DNA from 4 places in the Streptomyces sp. NPDC043878 genome. Region 3 is predicted to be linked to each of the others. Evidence: riboswitches for the same ligand, from Rfam matches in the RefSeq annotation. Region 3 holds a riboswitch; each other region holds the start of a gene.
What was found. Region 3 has a riboswitch for cyclic di-AMP ahead of AC07AZ_RS29295 (M23 family metallopeptidase). Riboswitches for the same ligand answer to the same signal wherever they lie in the genome.

Region 1: it holds a riboswitch for cyclic di-AMP, as region 3 does, so the genes downstream of both, AC07AZ_RS21860 (C40 family peptidase) here and AC07AZ_RS29295 (M23 family metallopeptidase) in region 3, are expected to answer to the same signal.
Region 2: it holds a riboswitch for cyclic di-AMP, as region 3 does, so the genes downstream of both, AC07AZ_RS03110 (M23 family metallopeptidase) here and AC07AZ_RS29295 (M23 family metallopeptidase) in region 3, are expected to answer to the same signal.
Region 4: it holds a riboswitch for cyclic di-AMP, as region 3 does, so the genes downstream of both, AC07AZ_RS03705 (M23 family metallopeptidase) here and AC07AZ_RS29295 (M23 family metallopeptidase) in region 3, are expected to answer to the same signal.

Annotation. Positions count from the first base shown of each region.
Region 1 covers NZ_JBWKDW010000015.1:133,265-137,517, reverse strand. Annotated here, with positions in the region: gene AC07AZ_RS21865 (hypothetical protein) at 372-680, shown strand; cyclic di-AMP (ydaO/yuaA leader) riboswitch at 1,049-1,228, shown strand; gene AC07AZ_RS21860 (C40 family peptidase) at 1,232-1,705, shown strand; gene AC07AZ_RS21855 (ATP-binding protein) at 2,038-2,496, opposite strand; gene AC07AZ_RS21850 (helix-turn-helix domain-containing protein) at 2,711-3,571, shown strand; gene AC07AZ_RS21845 (DUF397 domain-containing protein) at 3,581-3,811, shown strand; gene AC07AZ_RS21840 (8-amino-7-oxononanoate synthase) at 3,853-4,253, opposite strand, start outside.
Region 2 covers NZ_JBWKDW010000001.1:727,442-731,694, forward strand. Annotated here, with positions in the region: gene AC07AZ_RS03095 (bifunctional acetate--CoA ligase family protein/GNAT family N-acetyltransferase) at 1-370, opposite strand, end outside; gene AC07AZ_RS03100 (HPr family phosphocarrier protein) at 547-828, shown strand; gene AC07AZ_RS03105 (GntR family transcriptional regulator) at 1,043-1,738, opposite strand; gene AC07AZ_RS03110 (M23 family metallopeptidase) at 1,997-2,761, opposite strand; cyclic di-AMP (ydaO/yuaA leader) riboswitch at 2,775-2,938, opposite strand; gene AC07AZ_RS03115 (M16 family metallopeptidase) at 3,148-4,253, opposite strand, start outside.
Region 3 covers NZ_JBWKDW010000025.1:861-5,113, forward strand. Annotated here, with positions in the region: gene AC07AZ_RS29285 (SGNH/GDSL hydrolase family protein) at 1-31, opposite strand, end outside; gene AC07AZ_RS29290 (DUF6250 domain-containing protein) at 177-893, opposite strand; gene AC07AZ_RS29295 (M23 family metallopeptidase) at 1,229-2,164, opposite strand; cyclic di-AMP (ydaO/yuaA leader) riboswitch at 2,169-2,326, opposite strand; gene AC07AZ_RS29300 (alpha-galactosidase) at 2,639-4,253, opposite strand, start outside.
Region 4 covers NZ_JBWKDW010000002.1:18,819-23,071, reverse strand. Annotated here, with positions in the region: gene AC07AZ_RS03725 (GTP cyclohydrolase II) at 1-182, opposite strand, end outside; gene AC07AZ_RS03720 (MarR family winged helix-turn-helix transcriptional regulator) at 325-840, opposite strand; gene AC07AZ_RS03715 (dihydrofolate reductase family protein) at 947-2,074, shown strand; tRNA gene AC07AZ_RS03710 (tRNA-Met) at 2,157-2,230, shown strand; cyclic di-AMP (ydaO/yuaA leader) riboswitch at 2,557-2,712, shown strand; gene AC07AZ_RS03705 (M23 family metallopeptidase) at 2,724-3,767, shown strand; gene AC07AZ_RS03700 (aldo/keto reductase) at 3,900-4,253, shown strand, end outside.

The DNA.
Region 1 (4,253 bases), on a different contig from region 3:
CCCATCCTAACGTGACGTACGTCCTGTACATTTTTTCACAGGGCCATGAGCGAGTCACCACGGAGAGACACCACGCAGACACCGCAGACGGCCCTGCCGGAGCCGGCTCTGCCGCGAGGAGGGGTTCGCGATGACCCGACGGTCCGCCCGTCACGTCCCACCCGGGTTCACCGAGACACCGGGCAGGCGGTTCACGCTGCCGGGCGCCCGCGTCGTGCCCCGCCGGCCCTCGCCGCCCGGACAGCCGGAGGGACGGCCCGGTGATGCCGTCGTCCCGGCCCGCGGGCCGGCCCGCGTCCGCACCCGGACGAAAAGGCCGCTCGTACGGCACACGGGCCGCCGTCCCGAGCCCGGCGACAGGTGAGCCGTCGATGCCGCCACCGGAACTCCCGCCGCTGCCCGCCCTGACCCGCGCCGAGGGCGAGTTGATCGATCGTTACCTCGACGTGGTCGACCTGCTGGGCCGGATCAACCCCGCGCGCCCCGGGGACACCTACCGCGGCCTGCGCGCCGCCCAGGCCCTGGTCGCCAAGGCGGCCCTGCTGCGGGACGCCCTGGAGCTGATGCACCGGCGCGGCGAGACCGAACTGCACGCCCCCACCCTGGCCCGTGCGCTGCGCGTGCTGGACGGGGAGCGCCGCACGGACCGCGTCACGCTGCCCGCCGAGGCCGACAGTTGACGCACCGTCGCCGCTCCCGGTGCCCCGGCGCGGCGGCGGGTGTCCGGGACGACGCCGAAACGGACCAAAAGGGGTACCGCCGATCGGAGTAGGCGCTCGTCCTGTTTTAGGCCCGTCCGAGTTGCGCAACACGCGTGGGCCGAGGGCGGAATCGGACATTCCATCGCTGGTCCGGGGGTGCGCGACCCCTCCAACGCCCCCTCGAACAAAGGGGTGTCCACCCGAACGGGTGAGTGGTGAGTAACAACACAAACCACCGATTCCATTGGGTTTTTCGGACATCTGTCAGCCAAGATCCGTGTCTGACGACAAGACCCCGCCGCAGTGGCGGGGCGATCCGGGCGGACGCCGAGTCCTGCCGCCGCGCGGATGACCGGTCGACAGAAGTGGTTCGGCAGGAGTGGAGGACCCAAGCACGACGGGTCGCCGGAACGGTCACGCCATGACCGGTTCGAGCAGCCCTTGGGGTGAAGCCGCAACCGCGGCCGGGCAACTTCGCCAGCCCGAATCCGACAGGTCATCCTTCACAGGCGGCTGACGAAGGGTTGCGCATGACTGCGCTCAATCGTGTCCCGTCGCTCATGGTCCGGGCCGGTACGGCTTCGGCTCTCACCATCGCCGCGGTGGGCGGCTCCGTCGTGATCCCGGGTGTCGCCTCCGACGCCGCGGCCGCCACACCGGCGACGAAGGCACTGCACATCGCCGCTTCCAAGAAGGGCGCCCCGTACAGCTACGGCGCCACCGGGCCGCGCAGGTTCGACTGCTCCGGGCTCACGCTGTACTCGTTCAAGAAGGCGGGCAAGAAACTGCCCCGCACGGCGGCCCAGCAGTACAACAAGACGCACCACATCTCCGCCAGGAGCCGCAAGGCCGGAGACCTGGTGTTCTTCCACTCGGGTTCGAGCGTCTACCACGTGGGGATCTACGCCGGCAAGGGCAAGATATGGCATGCCCCGAAGACCGGTGACGTGGTGCGGCTGCAGAAGATCTGGACGAAGAGCGTCTGGTACGGCCGGGTCAACTGACTCTCCCGGGGAGACGGCGGTCGCCTGACACGCCGCCGTCTCCCCGGGGTCCCACCCGGGCCCGCGGGGTCACCCGCGGGCGCTGGTCACCCGTACGCCCCTGGTCGGTCTCGGCCTGAGGGGGCCGCTTCCCCGGAGGGTGCCCCCGACGGGCCTCGCCGACGAGCGGGCCGCCTCCCGGGCTCCCGCCGGCCCGCGCCCGCCGCCCGCGCCCCGCAAGCCCTCCGCGCCCCAGAGGCCGACCGCGTCCCCGGGCGGGCATGGTGGCGCCGCGAGCCGTCCGTACGGCGCCTGTAAGGACCGTGTGGCGCGCCGGCAACGGTGCCGGGGGTCTACGGCTCCTGCTGCCCCGCCGCGGTCACCGGCGCGACCGGGACCGTCCACGGCAGCTCGATGAAGACCGTCTTGCCGCCCTCGCGGGTGGGCCGCACCCTCAGCTTGCCGCCGAACTCCGCGGTCAGCCAGCGGATGATCACCATGCCCCGGCCGTTGTCCTGCTGGACGGCGGCCGGCAGCCTCTTGGGGAACCGCGGGTGGCTGTCGGTGACACCGATGCGCAGGTGTTCGTCACGGTCCAGCGCGATGTCCACCGTGAAGGTGGGGGACTGCCCGAAGGTGTGCTGTACGGCGTTGGTGGCGAGTTCCGAGACGATGAGCCGGATGGTGTCGGCGGCCTCCGTGTCCGCCGGCAGCCCCCACTCCGTCAGGGTGCTCACCACATAGGCCCGGGCCGCGGAAACCGAAGCGGGATCGCTCGGCAGAGTGACGGATGCTTCCAGATGGTCTGCCATGGCGACGTCGTCCCTTTCCCACGGGACCGCAGCCGGACACGGAGCGGATGGTTCGAGTACGGTCCCGGACTGGTGCTTCGTTCGTCAGAGTGCCATCACCGTGCCGGTCCCGGGTGTCGATCCACCAAGATGTGCATATATCTGTCGCTCGAAGCGGTGAACTCTCCGACGGAAGACCGTATTTGGGTGGCCCGGAAGGAGTAAGGAGTTGCGCATGCAGCACGGTCCCGCGGTACGCCGCCGGAAACTCGGCGCCGAACTGCGTGCGTTGCGCACCGGTGCGGCGCTCACCAGTGGTGAGGCGGCCCGTCTGGTGGGCTGGCACCAGTCGAAGGTGAGCCGGATCGAAACCGGCGCCAGCGGGGTGAAACCGGCCGACGTGCGGTTGCTTCTGGACGCGTACGGCGTGACCGATTCCCAACTGCGCGAGTTACTCGTGGTGTTGGCGGGCTCGGACGAGAGCGGTGGGCGCCACCACTGGTGGCACGCGTACCGCGGGATACTCCCGGCGACCTACCGGGACTTCATCAGCCTGGAGTCGCAGGCGAGCGCGATGCGCACCCTGGAGACCTCGGTGATTCCCGGGTTGCTGCAGACCCCCGAGTACGCCCGGGCGGTCACCCGGGCCGCGGTGGACGGGCTGGACGAGGAGCGGCTGCACGCCCTGGTGGAGGTGCGGCTGGCCAGGCAGGACGTGCTGCGGGCGGACCCGCCGCTGGAGTTGAGCGCCGTCCTCGACGAGGCGGTCCTGCGGCGCGAGGTCGGCGGCCCCGGGGTGATGACACGGCAACTGGAACGGCTGGTCGAGTCGGCACGGCTGCCCCAAGTGCATGTGCAGGTGCTGCCGTTCGCGGCCGGCGCGCACATCGGAATCACCGGGCCTTTCGTTATCTTCTCATTTTCGCGCACTTCTGATCTGGATGTGGTGGTTCTCGACCACTTGACGAGTAGCCTCTACCTCGAACGGAAAGAAGACCTAGAGGCCTACACCGAGGCCTTCAACGCCCTTCGGATGTACGCGCTTTCACCCGAGGACTCGTTGGACTACATCGCCCGGATAGGTGGCGGCGCGTAAGGAGGCACCATGTCAGCTCTGCCTCGGAACGTACCTTCCAGCACCGCTCTGCACGGAGTGCGATGGCTGCGCAGCAGCTACAGCACGGGAGCGAACAACTGCGTCGAGACGGCGCGACCGATGGCCGGCCCAGGCGCCGGACTGCTCGCCGTACGCGACTCCAAGGACCCGGCCGGACCCGCGCTGCTCTTCTCCCCCGAGAGCTGGACGGACTTCACCGCCGGTATCCGCCTTCTCTGACCGCCTTCACCTCGCGCGGCACGCGGCCGTGTCACGCCGACTCATGGTCGCGTCTCGCCGATCACCCGTACAGCGCTTTCGATCTGCGCCCCGGAGAGGTCCCCGCGGGCTGTCAGCCTGAGCCGTGAGATGCCGTCGGGCACGGAAGGAGGACGGAAGCACCCCACGGCCAGCCCGGCCGCACGGCAGTCGGCCGCCCAGCGTACGGCCCCCTCCGGGGACGGCGCCCGAACGGAGACGACCGCCGCGTCCGGACGTACCGCGTCCAGACCGGCGGCTGTCAGGCGTGCGTGCAGTTCGCCCGCGACCGCGCGCGCCCGCGCCGCCCGGTCCGGCTCGCGGCGCAGCAGTTCCAGGGCGGCCAGGGCGGCGCCCGCCGCCGCGGGCGCCAGGCCCGTGTCGAAGATGAACGTGCGGGCCACGTTGACCAGGTGGTCGATCA
Region 2 (4,253 bases), on a different contig from region 3:
CCTGGTGGGCGTCCTGTACCAGGAAGGCGACCTCGGCCTCGTCGGCGGGCGCCGAGGCGGCCATGCCGTCGGCGCCGATGCGGTCGTAGCGTACGGTGGCGATGAACTCGCCGCCGATGGTGGCCGCGAGTCCCACCCGGTCCACGAAGTCGTGGTGCGTGAAGCGGTGGACGTCCTTGGCGGACAGGCGAGGGTAGGGCGCGAAGAAGCGGTAGTACTTCGACTCCTCCGACACCTGCTCGTAGAAGCTGACCAGGCGCTCGGCGTCGTCGACGGTGATGGGCCGGATGCGCGCGGTACCCCCGTCGCGCAGCACCACGTCGGCCTCCCAGTGAGCGGGGTACTCGTGCCGGTCCGGCGAGGTCTGCATGGGCCCCAGAGTACGGCTCGCGTACGACAACGGCGCGAGGCAGTCTGTGGAGGACGGACGTCGGACCGAGGCCGCGGTCCGACGTCACCGAGGGGCGGGACGACACCCTCCTCGGGCATGCTTCACGGTATGGGAAACTGGTCTAGACAACCCTGAGCACTGAAGGGCAGCATCACATGGCTGAGCGCCGCGTCAACGTCGGCTGGGCGGAGGGCCTCCACGCCCGCCCCGCCTCCATCTTCGTCCGGGCCACCACGGCCACAGGTGTCCCCGTGACGATCGCCAAGGCCGACGGCAACCCCGTCAACGCGGCCTCCATGCTGGCTGTCCTGGGCCTGGGCGCCCAGGGTGGCGAGGAGATCGTCCTCGCCTCCGACGCGGAGGGCGCGGACGCCGCGCTCGACCGCCTCGCGAAGCTGGTGGCCGAGGGCCTCGAGGAGCTCCCCGAGACCGTCTGAGGGCCTCCGCTCCACACCCGCAGCCGCGTCGGCCTTTCCGGTCGGCGCGGCTGCGCCGTTTTCCGGTACGGGCGGATGCTTTTACCGCGAGCACGGCTTACGTCGCCGCCACGGACACGCAAATGCCGCGGGCACGGAATTCACCGGGACACGCGAAAAAGGGCAGCACAAATATCGGCCGCCGAATAGCACTTCTTTGTATACGGTGCCCGTGTTAATGCCGCAGACCCGACATGTTTACGGGAGGTTGCGAGTTCCTCACACGGTCGGTGCGGTCGCCGCCCGCGCCGAAACGCAACCGGTGCGCGGTCGTCGCGCGCTCCGTGTGCAGCGCCGTGACCGCCCGCGCGCGCTCGCTGTCGCCGCGCGCCACGGCGTCCACGATCGCGCCGTGCTCCGCCCAGGAGTCCACCGGGTCGGCGGGCGCGTCCAGCACGAACATCCAGGCGATCTTGTGACGCAGCTGGGTCAGCATCGAGGTCAGCGCCGGGCTGCCGGAGGCCTGGGCGAGCGTCTCGTGGAACCAGCCACCCAGGGAGCGCAGGTCCTCGCTGTTGCCCCGCCTGGCCCGCTCCTGGCCCAACCTGACCAGGCCGCGCAGCACCTTCAGATGGGCCTCGGTACGCCGCTGCGCGGCGCGTGAGGCACCCAGCGGCTCCAGGAGCATGCGCATCTCCAGGAGGTCGGCACCCTCCTGCTCGGTGGGTTCCGCGACGCACGCGCCCGCGTGCCGCCGGGTCACCACGAACCCCTCGGCCTCCAGGGTGCGCAGGGCTTCACGGACGGGGACGCGGGAGACGCCGTAGCGGCGGGCGAGCAGTTCCTCGGTGAGGCGGCTGCCACGCTCGTAGACACCGGCGACGATGTCGTCCCGGATCGCCGTGCACACCGAGTGCGCCGGAATACGCATGACCGACCTCCGCCTTAATCCCCGTGAAACGTCGACGATTGACGCTTGTCCAGTGACTCTATTGCAATGAGCGGGAATTTCCGACGGCGGACCGGAATCCATGGATATTTTTTGGACAGCAGGGGGCCGGAAACACCGAAAGCCCCGGCTGGAGAGCCGGGGCTTCGGGAAGTGCCGCAGTCCGTCGCGGGACGGTCGGTGCTCGCGGGGGCCGGTACGCGCCGCTGACGGCGGCCCGGCCTGCGCGGCGACGGGTTGTCAGACGCTCACGCCGTGCGAACGGAGGTAGGCGACCGGGTCGATGTCCGAGCCGTACTCCGCCGTCGTACGGGCCTCGAAGTGCAGGTGCGGGCCGGTGGTGTTGCCGGTCGCGCCGGACAGGCCGATCTGCTGGCCGGGAGTGACCGTCTGACCCACCGAGACGCCGATGGACGACAGGTGACCGTACTGCGTGTACGTCCCGTCGATCATCTTGATCACGATGTTGTTGCCGTACGCGCCGCCCCAGCCGGCCTCGACGACCGTGCCCGAGCCGACCGCGTGCACGGACGTGCCGCTCGCCGCGTGGAAGTCGATGCCGGTGTGGGTGCCGGAGGCCCACAGCCCGCTGCTGGCCTGGTAGCCGGTGGAGACGTACGAGCCGGTGACGGGCAGCACGAAGGTGTTGAGGCGCTTGCGCTCGGCCTCGCGCGTGGCACGCTCCTTGGCCTCGCGGGCCTTCTCTGCGGCTGCCGCGGCCTCCTTGCGCGCGGCGGCCTCGGCGGCCTCCCTGCGCGCGGTGTCCTCGGCGGCCTGCTGCTGGGCGGCCGCCTGGGCGTCGATCTTCTCGGCGAGCGAGTCACCGATGGTGATGACCGGGGTGAGGCCGGTCTGCTCGACAGAGGGCTCCGCGGCGAGCGCGGGAGCGGCCAGGGTGCCGACGACACCGGTGGTGGCGAGCGCGGCGACGCCCGCCGCGCGAACGGTGGTGCGGTGCATCCGGCTGGGACGACGGTGCTTCCCGGCGGCGCGGGTGAACGCCATGAAGTGGCTGGTCCTTTCCTTCCTTCTCGCCTACCGGGTTAGCTGACGGGTTCGGAGCAGGAAGGTCTCCTACGGACCCCCTCGCTGGCGCGCGGGCGTCCGATTCACCCCAGGGACTCATGGTGGGTCCCCGGCTCCCCTGGCTCGCGCCATACGGGGACTCGGCGATGACTGCCCGGTGCCGCGGATGCGGCGCGGTGCCTGACGGACAGCCGGCATGACGCTAGACGCGGCCGCTTTCAATCCTCAAACGGATCACGCTTTTTGTAGCGCACGCCACAGAGCAGACAGGATTGCTCTCCCTCAATTCGGACATACGGCGGCCCTGACGACTCCTCAGTCACCAGGGCCCCGCAGGCGTCTCCGGCCGCCGGCCGGCCGGTCCGCTACTCGGCGGAGACGACGGTGACTTCGCCGATGCCGAGGGCCTCCACGGGCTCCTTGATCTGAGCCGCGTCCCCGACGAGGACCGTCACCAGACGGTCCACCGGGAAGGCGCTCACGACCGCCGCCGTGGCCTCCACCGTGCCGGTCGCGGCGAGCTGCTGGTAGAGCGTCGCCTGGTAGTCGTCGGGCAGGTGCTGCTCGACCTGGTCGGCCAGCGTGCCCGCGACGGCCGCCGCGGTCTCGTACTTCAACGGCGCCACACCGACCAGGTTCTGTACGGCGACATCGCGCTCGGCGTCGGTGAGCCCGCCTTCGGCGAGCGTGCGGAGCACCGTCCACAGGTCCTGGAGGGCGGGGCCCGTGTTGGGCGTGTCCACGGAGCCGCTGATGGCGAGCATCGCGGCGCCGGTGCCGTCCGGGGCGGAGCGCAGCACCTGCCCGAACGCCCGCACGCCGTAGGTGTATCCCTTCTCCTCGCGCAGGACGCGGTCCAGGCGCGAGGTGAGGGTGCCGCCGAGGCAGTAGGTGCCCAGCACGCGCGCGGGCCACACGCGGTCGTGCCGGTCGGGGCCCACGCGGCCGATGAGCAGCTGCGTCTGGACGGCGCCGGGACGGTCCACGATGACGACCCGGCCCGTGTCGTCTGCGGTCACGGGCGGCACCGGCCGGGGCTCGGCCTGGAAGCCGGTCCAGGCGCCCAGGGTGTCGCCGAGCAGCGCGTCGAGGTCGATGCCGGTGAGGTCACCGACGACGACGGCGGTCGCGGTGGCGGGGCGGACGTGCTTCTCGTAGAAGGCGCGAACCGCCGCGGAGTCGATCGCGGTGACCGTCTCCTCGGTGCCCTGGCGCGGACGCGACATGCGCGCCGTCGCAGGGAACAGCTCCCTGGAGAGTTCCTTGGCGGCCCGGCGGGAGGGGTTGGCCAGCTCGTGCGGGATCTCGTCGAGCCGGTTGCGGACGAGGCGCTCGACCTCACTGTCGGCGAACGCGGGTGCCCTGAGGGCGTCGGCGAGCAGGTCGAGCGCCTTGGGCAGGCGGGAGACCGGCACTTCGAGGCTCAGCCGGACACCGGGGTGGTCGGCGTGCGCGTCGAGGGTGGCGCCGC
Region 3 (4,253 bases):
TGTCCCCCAGCGCCACGTACGACCCGATCACTGATGTGTTGTCACTCTTCGAATCGTCTGCCACATCGGCCCATGATTCACCTTCGGATGTGACCTACGCGATCGTAGGAAGGGATTGACTACCGGTGAGATAAGCCACTCGTAAAGTGTTCCCCAAGCCCGGAATAGGCTGCCGGTCAGGGCTGTTGACGCGACGACCGCCACACCCGGAAGCCGCTGATCCGGAAATGGCTCCAGGTGGTCCGGAAGGCGAAGTGCCCACTCGTGTACGGCTCGGGGTCGCGGTAGTCGAAGACGAGCCGTCCGTTGTTCCACCATCGCACCGTGGAACCGTCGGACACGATCCGCACGTGGTGGGGCCGGTTCGCCACCAGCAGCGGCTCGGTGTAGTCGTAGACCAGCGGGCGCACGCCGGGTTCGCCGACATAGCGCCGCAGGCGGGTCGTGGTGTTGCCGTTGGCGCCGTAGCCGACGTAGTACGTCGTGAGGTGGTCGTACTCCGCGAGCGCCCCGCTCCTCGGAGTCGCGAAGAGGTCGCCGGGCGAGCGGACGTCGACCGCGTTCCAGAAGTTGTTGAGGTCGGAGACCCGGTCGTTGACCCCGCCCCACGCCACGGGCGTGGCCGTGTACTCGATGACATGGGGGCCTTCGAGTCGCTGCCGGAACCAGATCGTCGCCCCGGCGGGCACGTCGACCTCCAGGGTGCCGCGGGAGGCGGTGACGGTACCGCCCTGCTCCAGTTCGACGGCCCACCGGCCGAGCCCGTGGCGGAAGTCGTCGTGGGCGATCAGACGGTGGTGGCGCGGGGCGGCGCTCGCGTCCGCGGCGGGAGCGAGGGCGGCCAGGGCGGCCCCCGCGGTGAGGGCGCCGAAGGCTCTGCGCGTGGTCGTCACGGGGTACGGCTCCTTCGCTGGGCGGGGCGGTTGGCGGCTCCGGGACAGGGCGGCTCCCCATGCCGCCGGGATCGACAGGATGTCCGGCGACGGGGAGAAAGCGCTTGCCCCGCAACGGAGTTACTCTGTCCCGCGCGACCCCGCCTGTCGACACCGACGGGCGTCCTGCCACACGACCGCAACACGAACGATCACGGCCGCCGTCCGCCCGGGGCGACGCGGTGCGGACAGGCGGACAGGCGGACAGGCGGACATGCCGAAGGCCGGACCCAGGGGATAGGGGTCCGGCCTTCGGCAGCGTGTCAGTCAGGGATGGTGCGGGTGGTGCGGGTGGGTCAGCCGACAGCGACGCCGTGCGCGCGCAGGTAGGCGACGGGGTCCACGTCGGAGCCGTAGTCCGGCGTGGTGCGGATCTCGAAGTGCAGGTGAGGGCCGGTCACGTTGCCGGTCGCCCCGGAGAGGCCGACCTGCTGTCCGGCGCTGACGGTCTGGCCCGCCGAGACGGAGAGCTGGGACAGGTGGCCGTACTGCGCGTAGTAGCCGTCGGCGAGCTTGATGACGACCTGGTTGCCGTAGGCGCCGCCCCAGCCCGCGGAGACGACCGTGCCCGCGCCGACGGCCTTCAGCGAGGTGCCGGTCGGGACGACGAAGTCGACGCCGGTGTGGTAGCCGCTGGACCACATGCTGCCGGCCACGTGGTAACCGGTGCCGACGGCGCCACCGCTCACGGGGAGCGTGTAACCGCTGGAGGTGCCGGTGGACTCGGCGGCCTGGGTGGCGACCGTCGCCTTCGACGAGGACGAGGCGGACGACGAGGAGGACTTCGCGGTCGGCTTCGAGGACGACCGGGACTGCGTGGTGCCCGTCGTGCCGGCCGCCGCCTTCTTGCCGATGCTCAGCTTCAGGCCCGGGTGGATCAGCGAGGGGTCCTCGCCGACGGCCGTCCGGTTGTCCTGGTAGAGCTTGTGCCAGCCGCCGCCGACGTGCTGCGCGTCGGCGATCTTCGACAGGGAGTCGCCGGCCCGGACCGAGTAGGTCCGCGTGCCGGCGTCGTGCCGGGTGCTCTTCTTCGAAACGGCCTTCGCCCCGGCGGGAACGGACTGCGGGGCCTTTTCCGCCGCGTGCCGCGGAACCGACTGCGCGGTGGCCGCGTGGGCACCGGTGGCGCCGAGAAGCGGGAGGGCGAGCGCGGCGCCTCCGGTTCCGGCGACGGCGATCGTGCGGGTGAAACGCTGGGACTTGGGACGGCGGTGCTTACCCTTCGCGGGCATGGCGAATTCCTCTCCGGCGCCTGCGAGGTGAGCTGTCGGGTGCGGACTGGAGATGCCCGGCCGCGCCGAAACGCGGCTTTACCCCTAGCCGTTCCGGAGACCGGAACAGGCGGTTCTACCTGTGGGTCCCCCGCTCCTGCCGTGGACGGGTGAGTGTGCGGGCTCCGGGCGGCGGCAGGATTGGGCGTCCGTCCGGATCGGTGGTGAACGTAAGCGACCGGGACGCGAGGGAACAAGCGACGGTTCCTTCTGCATGTGTTTCGTTTGCGCGTTTCCGGGAATTAACGGTCACCCTCCGTCAATCCATGGGCGGTCGGTTCCCGCGAATACCCTTGCGACACATGCGAATTACGTGAGCATGACGGGCGACGCACGGTCACGAATATGACGCTGCTCACGCGCCTCCACCCAGGAGCCCCCATTCCAGGTGGAGTTGGAATGAAGGCTCCATAGGGCTCAATTGGGACAGAAGCATCAGATGCGGCGGAGTCGGAAGACCGCGGCGTCGAGGTCGCCTCGCAACCCCGTGCGCAGTCCGTGGTGCAACAGCACCGCCCCCCGGTGAACTTCGCCCGTTTCGCGGCATTCGTACGTACCTGTGGGATCCAGCCCGCGCAGCCGGAGCGCCGGTACGGGCTCACCGTGGTGCTGCGCCTGAAGGCAGGCGAGTACGACGGCCTCGTCACCGCGCACGTACTGCACGGCGCTCAGCCCGCCGTCCGGCGGGCGCAGCCGGTACTGGTCGCCGCGCTGCACCAGGGGCCTGATCTCCTTGTAGAGCTCCACCCACTCCCGGGCCTCCTCGAGTTCCTCCTCGCTCCACCGGGTGAGGTCTCCGCCGACCCCGAGCACGCCCGCCATCGCGCTCACGAACCGGAAGCGCAGCGAGCTGACCCGTCCGTTGAGCTGCGTGTTGGGGCTGTCGGTGACCCAGGCGGCCATCACGCGGGCGGGGTGGAGCTGGCTGAAACCGTGCTGGATGCCGAGCCGGTCGAGCGGGTCGGTGTTGTCGGAGGTCCACACCTGGTCGCTGCGGCCGAGGACACCGAGGTCGATCCGGCCGCCGCCGCCGGAGCAGGACTCGAAGGCGACCCCGGGGTGGGCCGCGCGCAGCCGGTCCAGCAGGGCGTACAGGGCCTGCACGTGGTCGACCCACAGGCGCTGCGGGTACGGCTCGCCGGGCCAGCCGGCGTCGGTGAAGCAGCGGTTGAAGTCCCACTTGACGTAGTCGACGGGGGCGCTGGAGAGGAGTCCGTGGAGTTTGTCCCAGAGGTGTTCCCGGACGTCCTCGCGGGCGAGGTTCAGGACGAGCTGGTTGCGCAGTTCCGTCCGCTTCCGTCCCGGCTGGAACTGCACCCAGTCCGGGTGGGCCCGGTACAGGTCGCTGTCCGGGTTGACCATCTCCGGCTCGACCCAGATGCCGAACTGCATGCCGAGCGCGTGCACATGGTCGGCCAGGGGGGTGAGGCCGCCGGGGAACCGGTCCGGGTTGGGCGTCCAGTCGCCGAGCCCGGCGCGGTCACTGGTGCGGGCCCCGAACCAGCCGTCGTCGACCACGAACAGCTCCACGCCGATCGACGCGGCCCGCCGCGCCAGCGTGCCCTGCTGCTCCTCGGAGATGTCGAACTCGGTCGCCTCCCAGGAGTTGAAGAGCACGGGCCGCTCCCGGTCGGCGTCCGGGATGACGTACGCGCGCTGGTAGGCGTGCCAGGCGCGGCTCGCCCCGCCGAAACCGCCGTCGCTCCACAGGCCGGCGAAGACCGGTGTGGTGAAGGACTCGCCGGCGTCCAGCCGGAGCAGTCCGGAGTCGTCGTAGCCCGCGCCGCCGCTGATCTGCACGCGCGCGTCGGGCAGTTGGGCCACCGCTATCCGCCAGGAACCCGACCAGCCGAGCGCGCAGCCGTAGACCTCGCCGCGCTCCTCGGTCGCGTCGGTGTCGAGCGCGACCCAGGGCAGGTGCTGGTGACCGGTGTGGCCGCGGCGGCTGCCGATGACCTTCTCGCCGTAGGTGAGCTCGCCGCGCACGAGCCGGGACTCGGCGGCCCAGCGGCCGTGCAGCTGGGACAGGCGCCAGCCGTCCCGGTCGGGC
Region 4 (4,253 bases), on a different contig from region 3:
CACTCGGAGTGCAGCCGGACCAGGGGCACGGGGCCGGGATCGCCGAGGACCACCGCGAGGTGTTCCCGGCCGTCGGTCAGGCCGTGGAAGGTGACGAGGTCGGCGTCGACGGCGTAGCCGTCGTGGAAGCGCAGCGGCACCCGGACGCGGGAGCGCGGCGTCGCGGCGGGGAAGTCGGGCATGGGGGTCTCCCGGGTCCGGAGGTCCAGATCTGCTTCAGATTTGAAGCAGATCCATGGTCTGGGACCCTACCCCATGCTTTAAATTTGAAGCAACAGGTCTCCGGGTGAGGACGGGAACCGACCGGCCGGTGCGCGGCGGCGGTCAGGAACAGGGCGGCGAGGACCGCCGCCGCCACGGCACCTCGTCGGCGGCCGGGTGCTCCCCGTCCCCCTCCAGGGCCCGCGCGACACCGGTGCAGATCTCCTCCAGCTGGGCCACCTGCTCCCCGGTGAGCCGGTCGAACAGCAGCGTCCGTACGGTTTCGACGTGCCCCGGCGCCGTGCGCTCCAGGACGGCCATCCCCTCGTCGGTCAGCGCGGCGACACTGCCCCGCTTGTCCCACCGGCAGTTCTCCCGCCGGACCAGACCGTCCTTCTCCAGACGCGTCACCGCGTACGTCAGCCGGCTGCGCGTGATCTTCGACCGCTCGGCGAGGTCGGTCATGCGCAGCCTGTGCTCCGGCGCCTCGGAAAGATTGGCGAGGATGGAGTAGTACAGGTGGGGCATGCCGGCGTCCTGCTGGAGCTGCCGGTCGATCGCGTCCTCCAGGAGGTGCGTCGCGGCGATGTACGCGCGCCAGGCGCGCTGCTCCTCCGGGGTGAGCCAGCGAGTCGTCATGGAGCCAGTGTAGTTTTGTTTCAAACTTGAACCAAGCCCGGCCGTCACCACGGACCGGGCCCCGCCCACCACCGTCCCGTCCCACCCAGCCGGGGGAGCACACCCGATGGCCCACCCGTACGTCCTGCTGTCCGCCGCCGTCTCCCTCGACGGCTACCTGGACGACACCGGCCCCGAGCGCCTCCTGCTCTCCGGCCCGGCCGACTTCGACCGGGTCGACGAGGTGCGCGCCTCCGTCGACGCCATCCTGGTCGGCGCCGGCACGATCCGCGCCGACAACCCCCGGCTCCTGGTCAACTCGCCCGCACGCCGGGCCGCCCGGGTCGCCGCCGGCCGGCCCGAGTACCCGCTCAAGGTCACGGTCAGCGGCTCCGGCGACCTCGACCCGGCCGCCCACTTCTGGCACACGGGCGGCGAGAAACTCGTCTGTACGACCGACAAGGGCGCCGAACACCTGCGCCGCTCGCCCGTCGCCGCCGACGTCGTGGCCCTGGGCCCCGAGCTCGACTGGCGCCGCCTCCTGGAACACCTGCACGACGTACGCGGGGTCCGGCGCCTCATGGTCGAGGGCGGCGGCCGCGTCCACACCCAGCTCCTCCAGCAGGACCTCGCCGACGAACTCCAGCTGGTCCTGGCCCCCCGGTTCGTCGGCGACCCGGACGCGCCCCGGCTGTTCGGTCCCGGCTCCTACCAGGGCGGACGGCTGCGTCTGGTGGAGACCCGGCGGATCGAGGACGTCGTCCTCACCCGGTACGAGCCCACCGCCCCCGGCACCGGCGACGTACCCGCCCCGGCCGACCGGCACTGGCTCGCCCTGGCCTGCGAGCTCGCGGCGCTGTGCCCGCCGTCGGACACGGCGTTCAGCGTGGGCGCCGTGGTCGTGGCCGCCGACGGCACGGAACTCGCGCGCGGCCACTCCCGGGAGGGCGGCGACCCGGTGGTCCACGCCGAGGAGGCGGCCCTCGCCAAGCTCGGAGCCGACCCGAGGCTGGCCGGCGCCACGGTCTACAGCAGCCTGGAGCCCTGTGCCCGCCGCGCCTCCCGCCCCGCGCCCTGCGCCCGGCTGATCCTCGACGCCGGGGTACGGCGGGTGGTCACGGCCTGGCGGGAGCCGGACACCTTCGTCGCGGCGGCCGACGGGAACGGGCTGCTCGCGACGGCGGGCGCCACCGTGGTCGTCCTGCCGGAGTACGCGCGGCGGGCCCAGGCACCCAACCGCCATCTGCTCGGCTGAGACGCCTTCGGCCGTGGTCCGCGGGGCCCGGAACAACGCGTGTGCTTCGGGCCCCGCGGATGACGTACACTGGTTTCAACGACGCGGGGTGGAGCAGCTCGGTAGCTCGCTGGGCTCATAACCCAGAGGTCGCAGGTTCAAATCCTGTCCCCGCTACTGAAGGCCGAGGGCCGGAATCCGAAAGGGTTCCGGCCCTCGGTGCGTTCGCCCCCGCGCGAGGGTGCGGTGCGCCACGACGCCCGATGTCACCCCGGGTGAGCGGTCGGAAGCCCTGGGGTGAGCGGCCGTGGAGCCGTCCCTGCCGGTGAGTACCCGTCGGTTCCCTGATCCGCGGTCAACTCGCCCGTTTTCCGCCGCTCATGACCAGAAAGTCCTGCGCGGAAAGTTTAATGATCAAGACGAACATCTTGGAAACGGGTACCCGGGTCTATTAACGTTCGATAACGCAGCGCGGTCGTCCCAGCCGTCACAAGAGTCGGCTCCGTGCGCACACGTCGAATCCCGCAAGGGAACCGGGGAACCACACCTTGGGGTGAATCGCATGTGAACCGCCGTTCGGCACGGTGGGTTTACGCGCGTAGGAGACCTTCCTGCTCCGAACCCGTCAGCTAACCCGGTAGGCGAGAAGGAAGGAAAGGAGCACGCCCACGTGGCGTCCAACCCGCCTGCCCCGCATGCCCCGTTCGTGCCCAGCCCGCGCAGCACCGAGCCCTTCGGCTCCGGCGGCCTCCGCACCGACGAGGGTCCGTGGGAGGAGTGGAATCCCACCGAGGAGTCCCTTCGTCCCGTACGTGGCCGGCACCGCGTCTCCAAGCAGCGCGGCGGGGGACTCGCCCGCAGCTCCACCGTCCTCGGCGTCGGCGTCATAGCCGCCGTCGGCGCGGGCGGCATGGCCAGCGCCAACACCGGCAAGCCGCCCGTGTCCATCTCCATCCCCGACCTGCCCTCCGTGGGTTCCCTGCTGTCGGACGACAACTCCTCCCCGGTTGCCGATCAGGGCGCCGCGACCGCCCTGAGCAGCGTCGGAGTGACCTCCGCCGACACGGCACGGGGCACCAGCGACGCCGGCGAGGCACTGCGCAGCCGGATCATGGCCCAGGCCGAGCAGCAGCAGGACCAGGTCGACACCAAGGCCGCCGCCGTCGCCGCGGCCGCCGCCGAGAAGCAGGCCACCGCCGCCGTCGCCAAGGCGGAGAAGGCGGCCGAGGCCAAGGCCGCCGCCGCGAAGGAGAAGGCGGAGAAGGCCGCCGCGCAGAAGGCCGAGGCCGCGCGCCTGGCGGAGCTGGCCAAGCAGTACACGCTGCCGACCTCCTCGTACACCATCACCTCGACCTTCGGTCAGGCCGGCTCGATGTGGTCCTCCGGCTACCACACCGGCCTCGACTTCGCCGCGCCCACCGGCACCCTGATCAAGGCGATCCACGGCGGCACCATCACCGAGGCGGGCTGGGCCGGCTCCTACGGCTACCGCACGATCCTCACCCTGGACGACGGTACGGAGCTGTGGTTCTGCCACCAGTCGTCCATCAGCGTCACCGTGGGCCAGAAGGTCGGCACCGGTGACGTGATCGGGCGCGTGGGCGCCACCGGCAACGTGACCGGACCGCACCTGCACCTGGAGGTCCACCCCGGCGGCAGCGCCGACGGCATCGACCCGATGGCCTGGCTGCACGGCAAGGGCCTCACCCCCTGACACCCCGCCCTCCTGGACCCCGGTGGTCCTGACGCCAACCCCCCGGCCTCAGGACCACCGGTTTCCCGTGTTTACGGGGTCTTTGCGGCCGGCACGGAATGGGGCACTCCGGACCGCGTGTTGACTTGAGGCATGACTGTTCTCCGCAAGCTCGGCTCATCCGACCTAGAGGTCTTCCCGCTCGCCCTCGGTGGCAACGTCTTCGGCTGGACCGCCGACGAGGCGACCTCCTTCGCGGTGCTCGACGCCTACACGGCCGCCGGCGGCAACTTCGTCGACACCGCCGACTCCTACTCCGCCTGGATCGACGGCAACCAGGGCGGGGAGTCCGAGACCGTCATCGGCAACTGGATCAAGGCGCGCGGCAACCGCTCCGACGTCGTGATCGCCACCAAGGTCAGCCAGCACCCGCAGTTCCAGGGCCTGTCCGCGGCCAACATCAAGGCGGCCGCCGACGCGTCGCTCCGCCGGCTGGGCACCGACCAC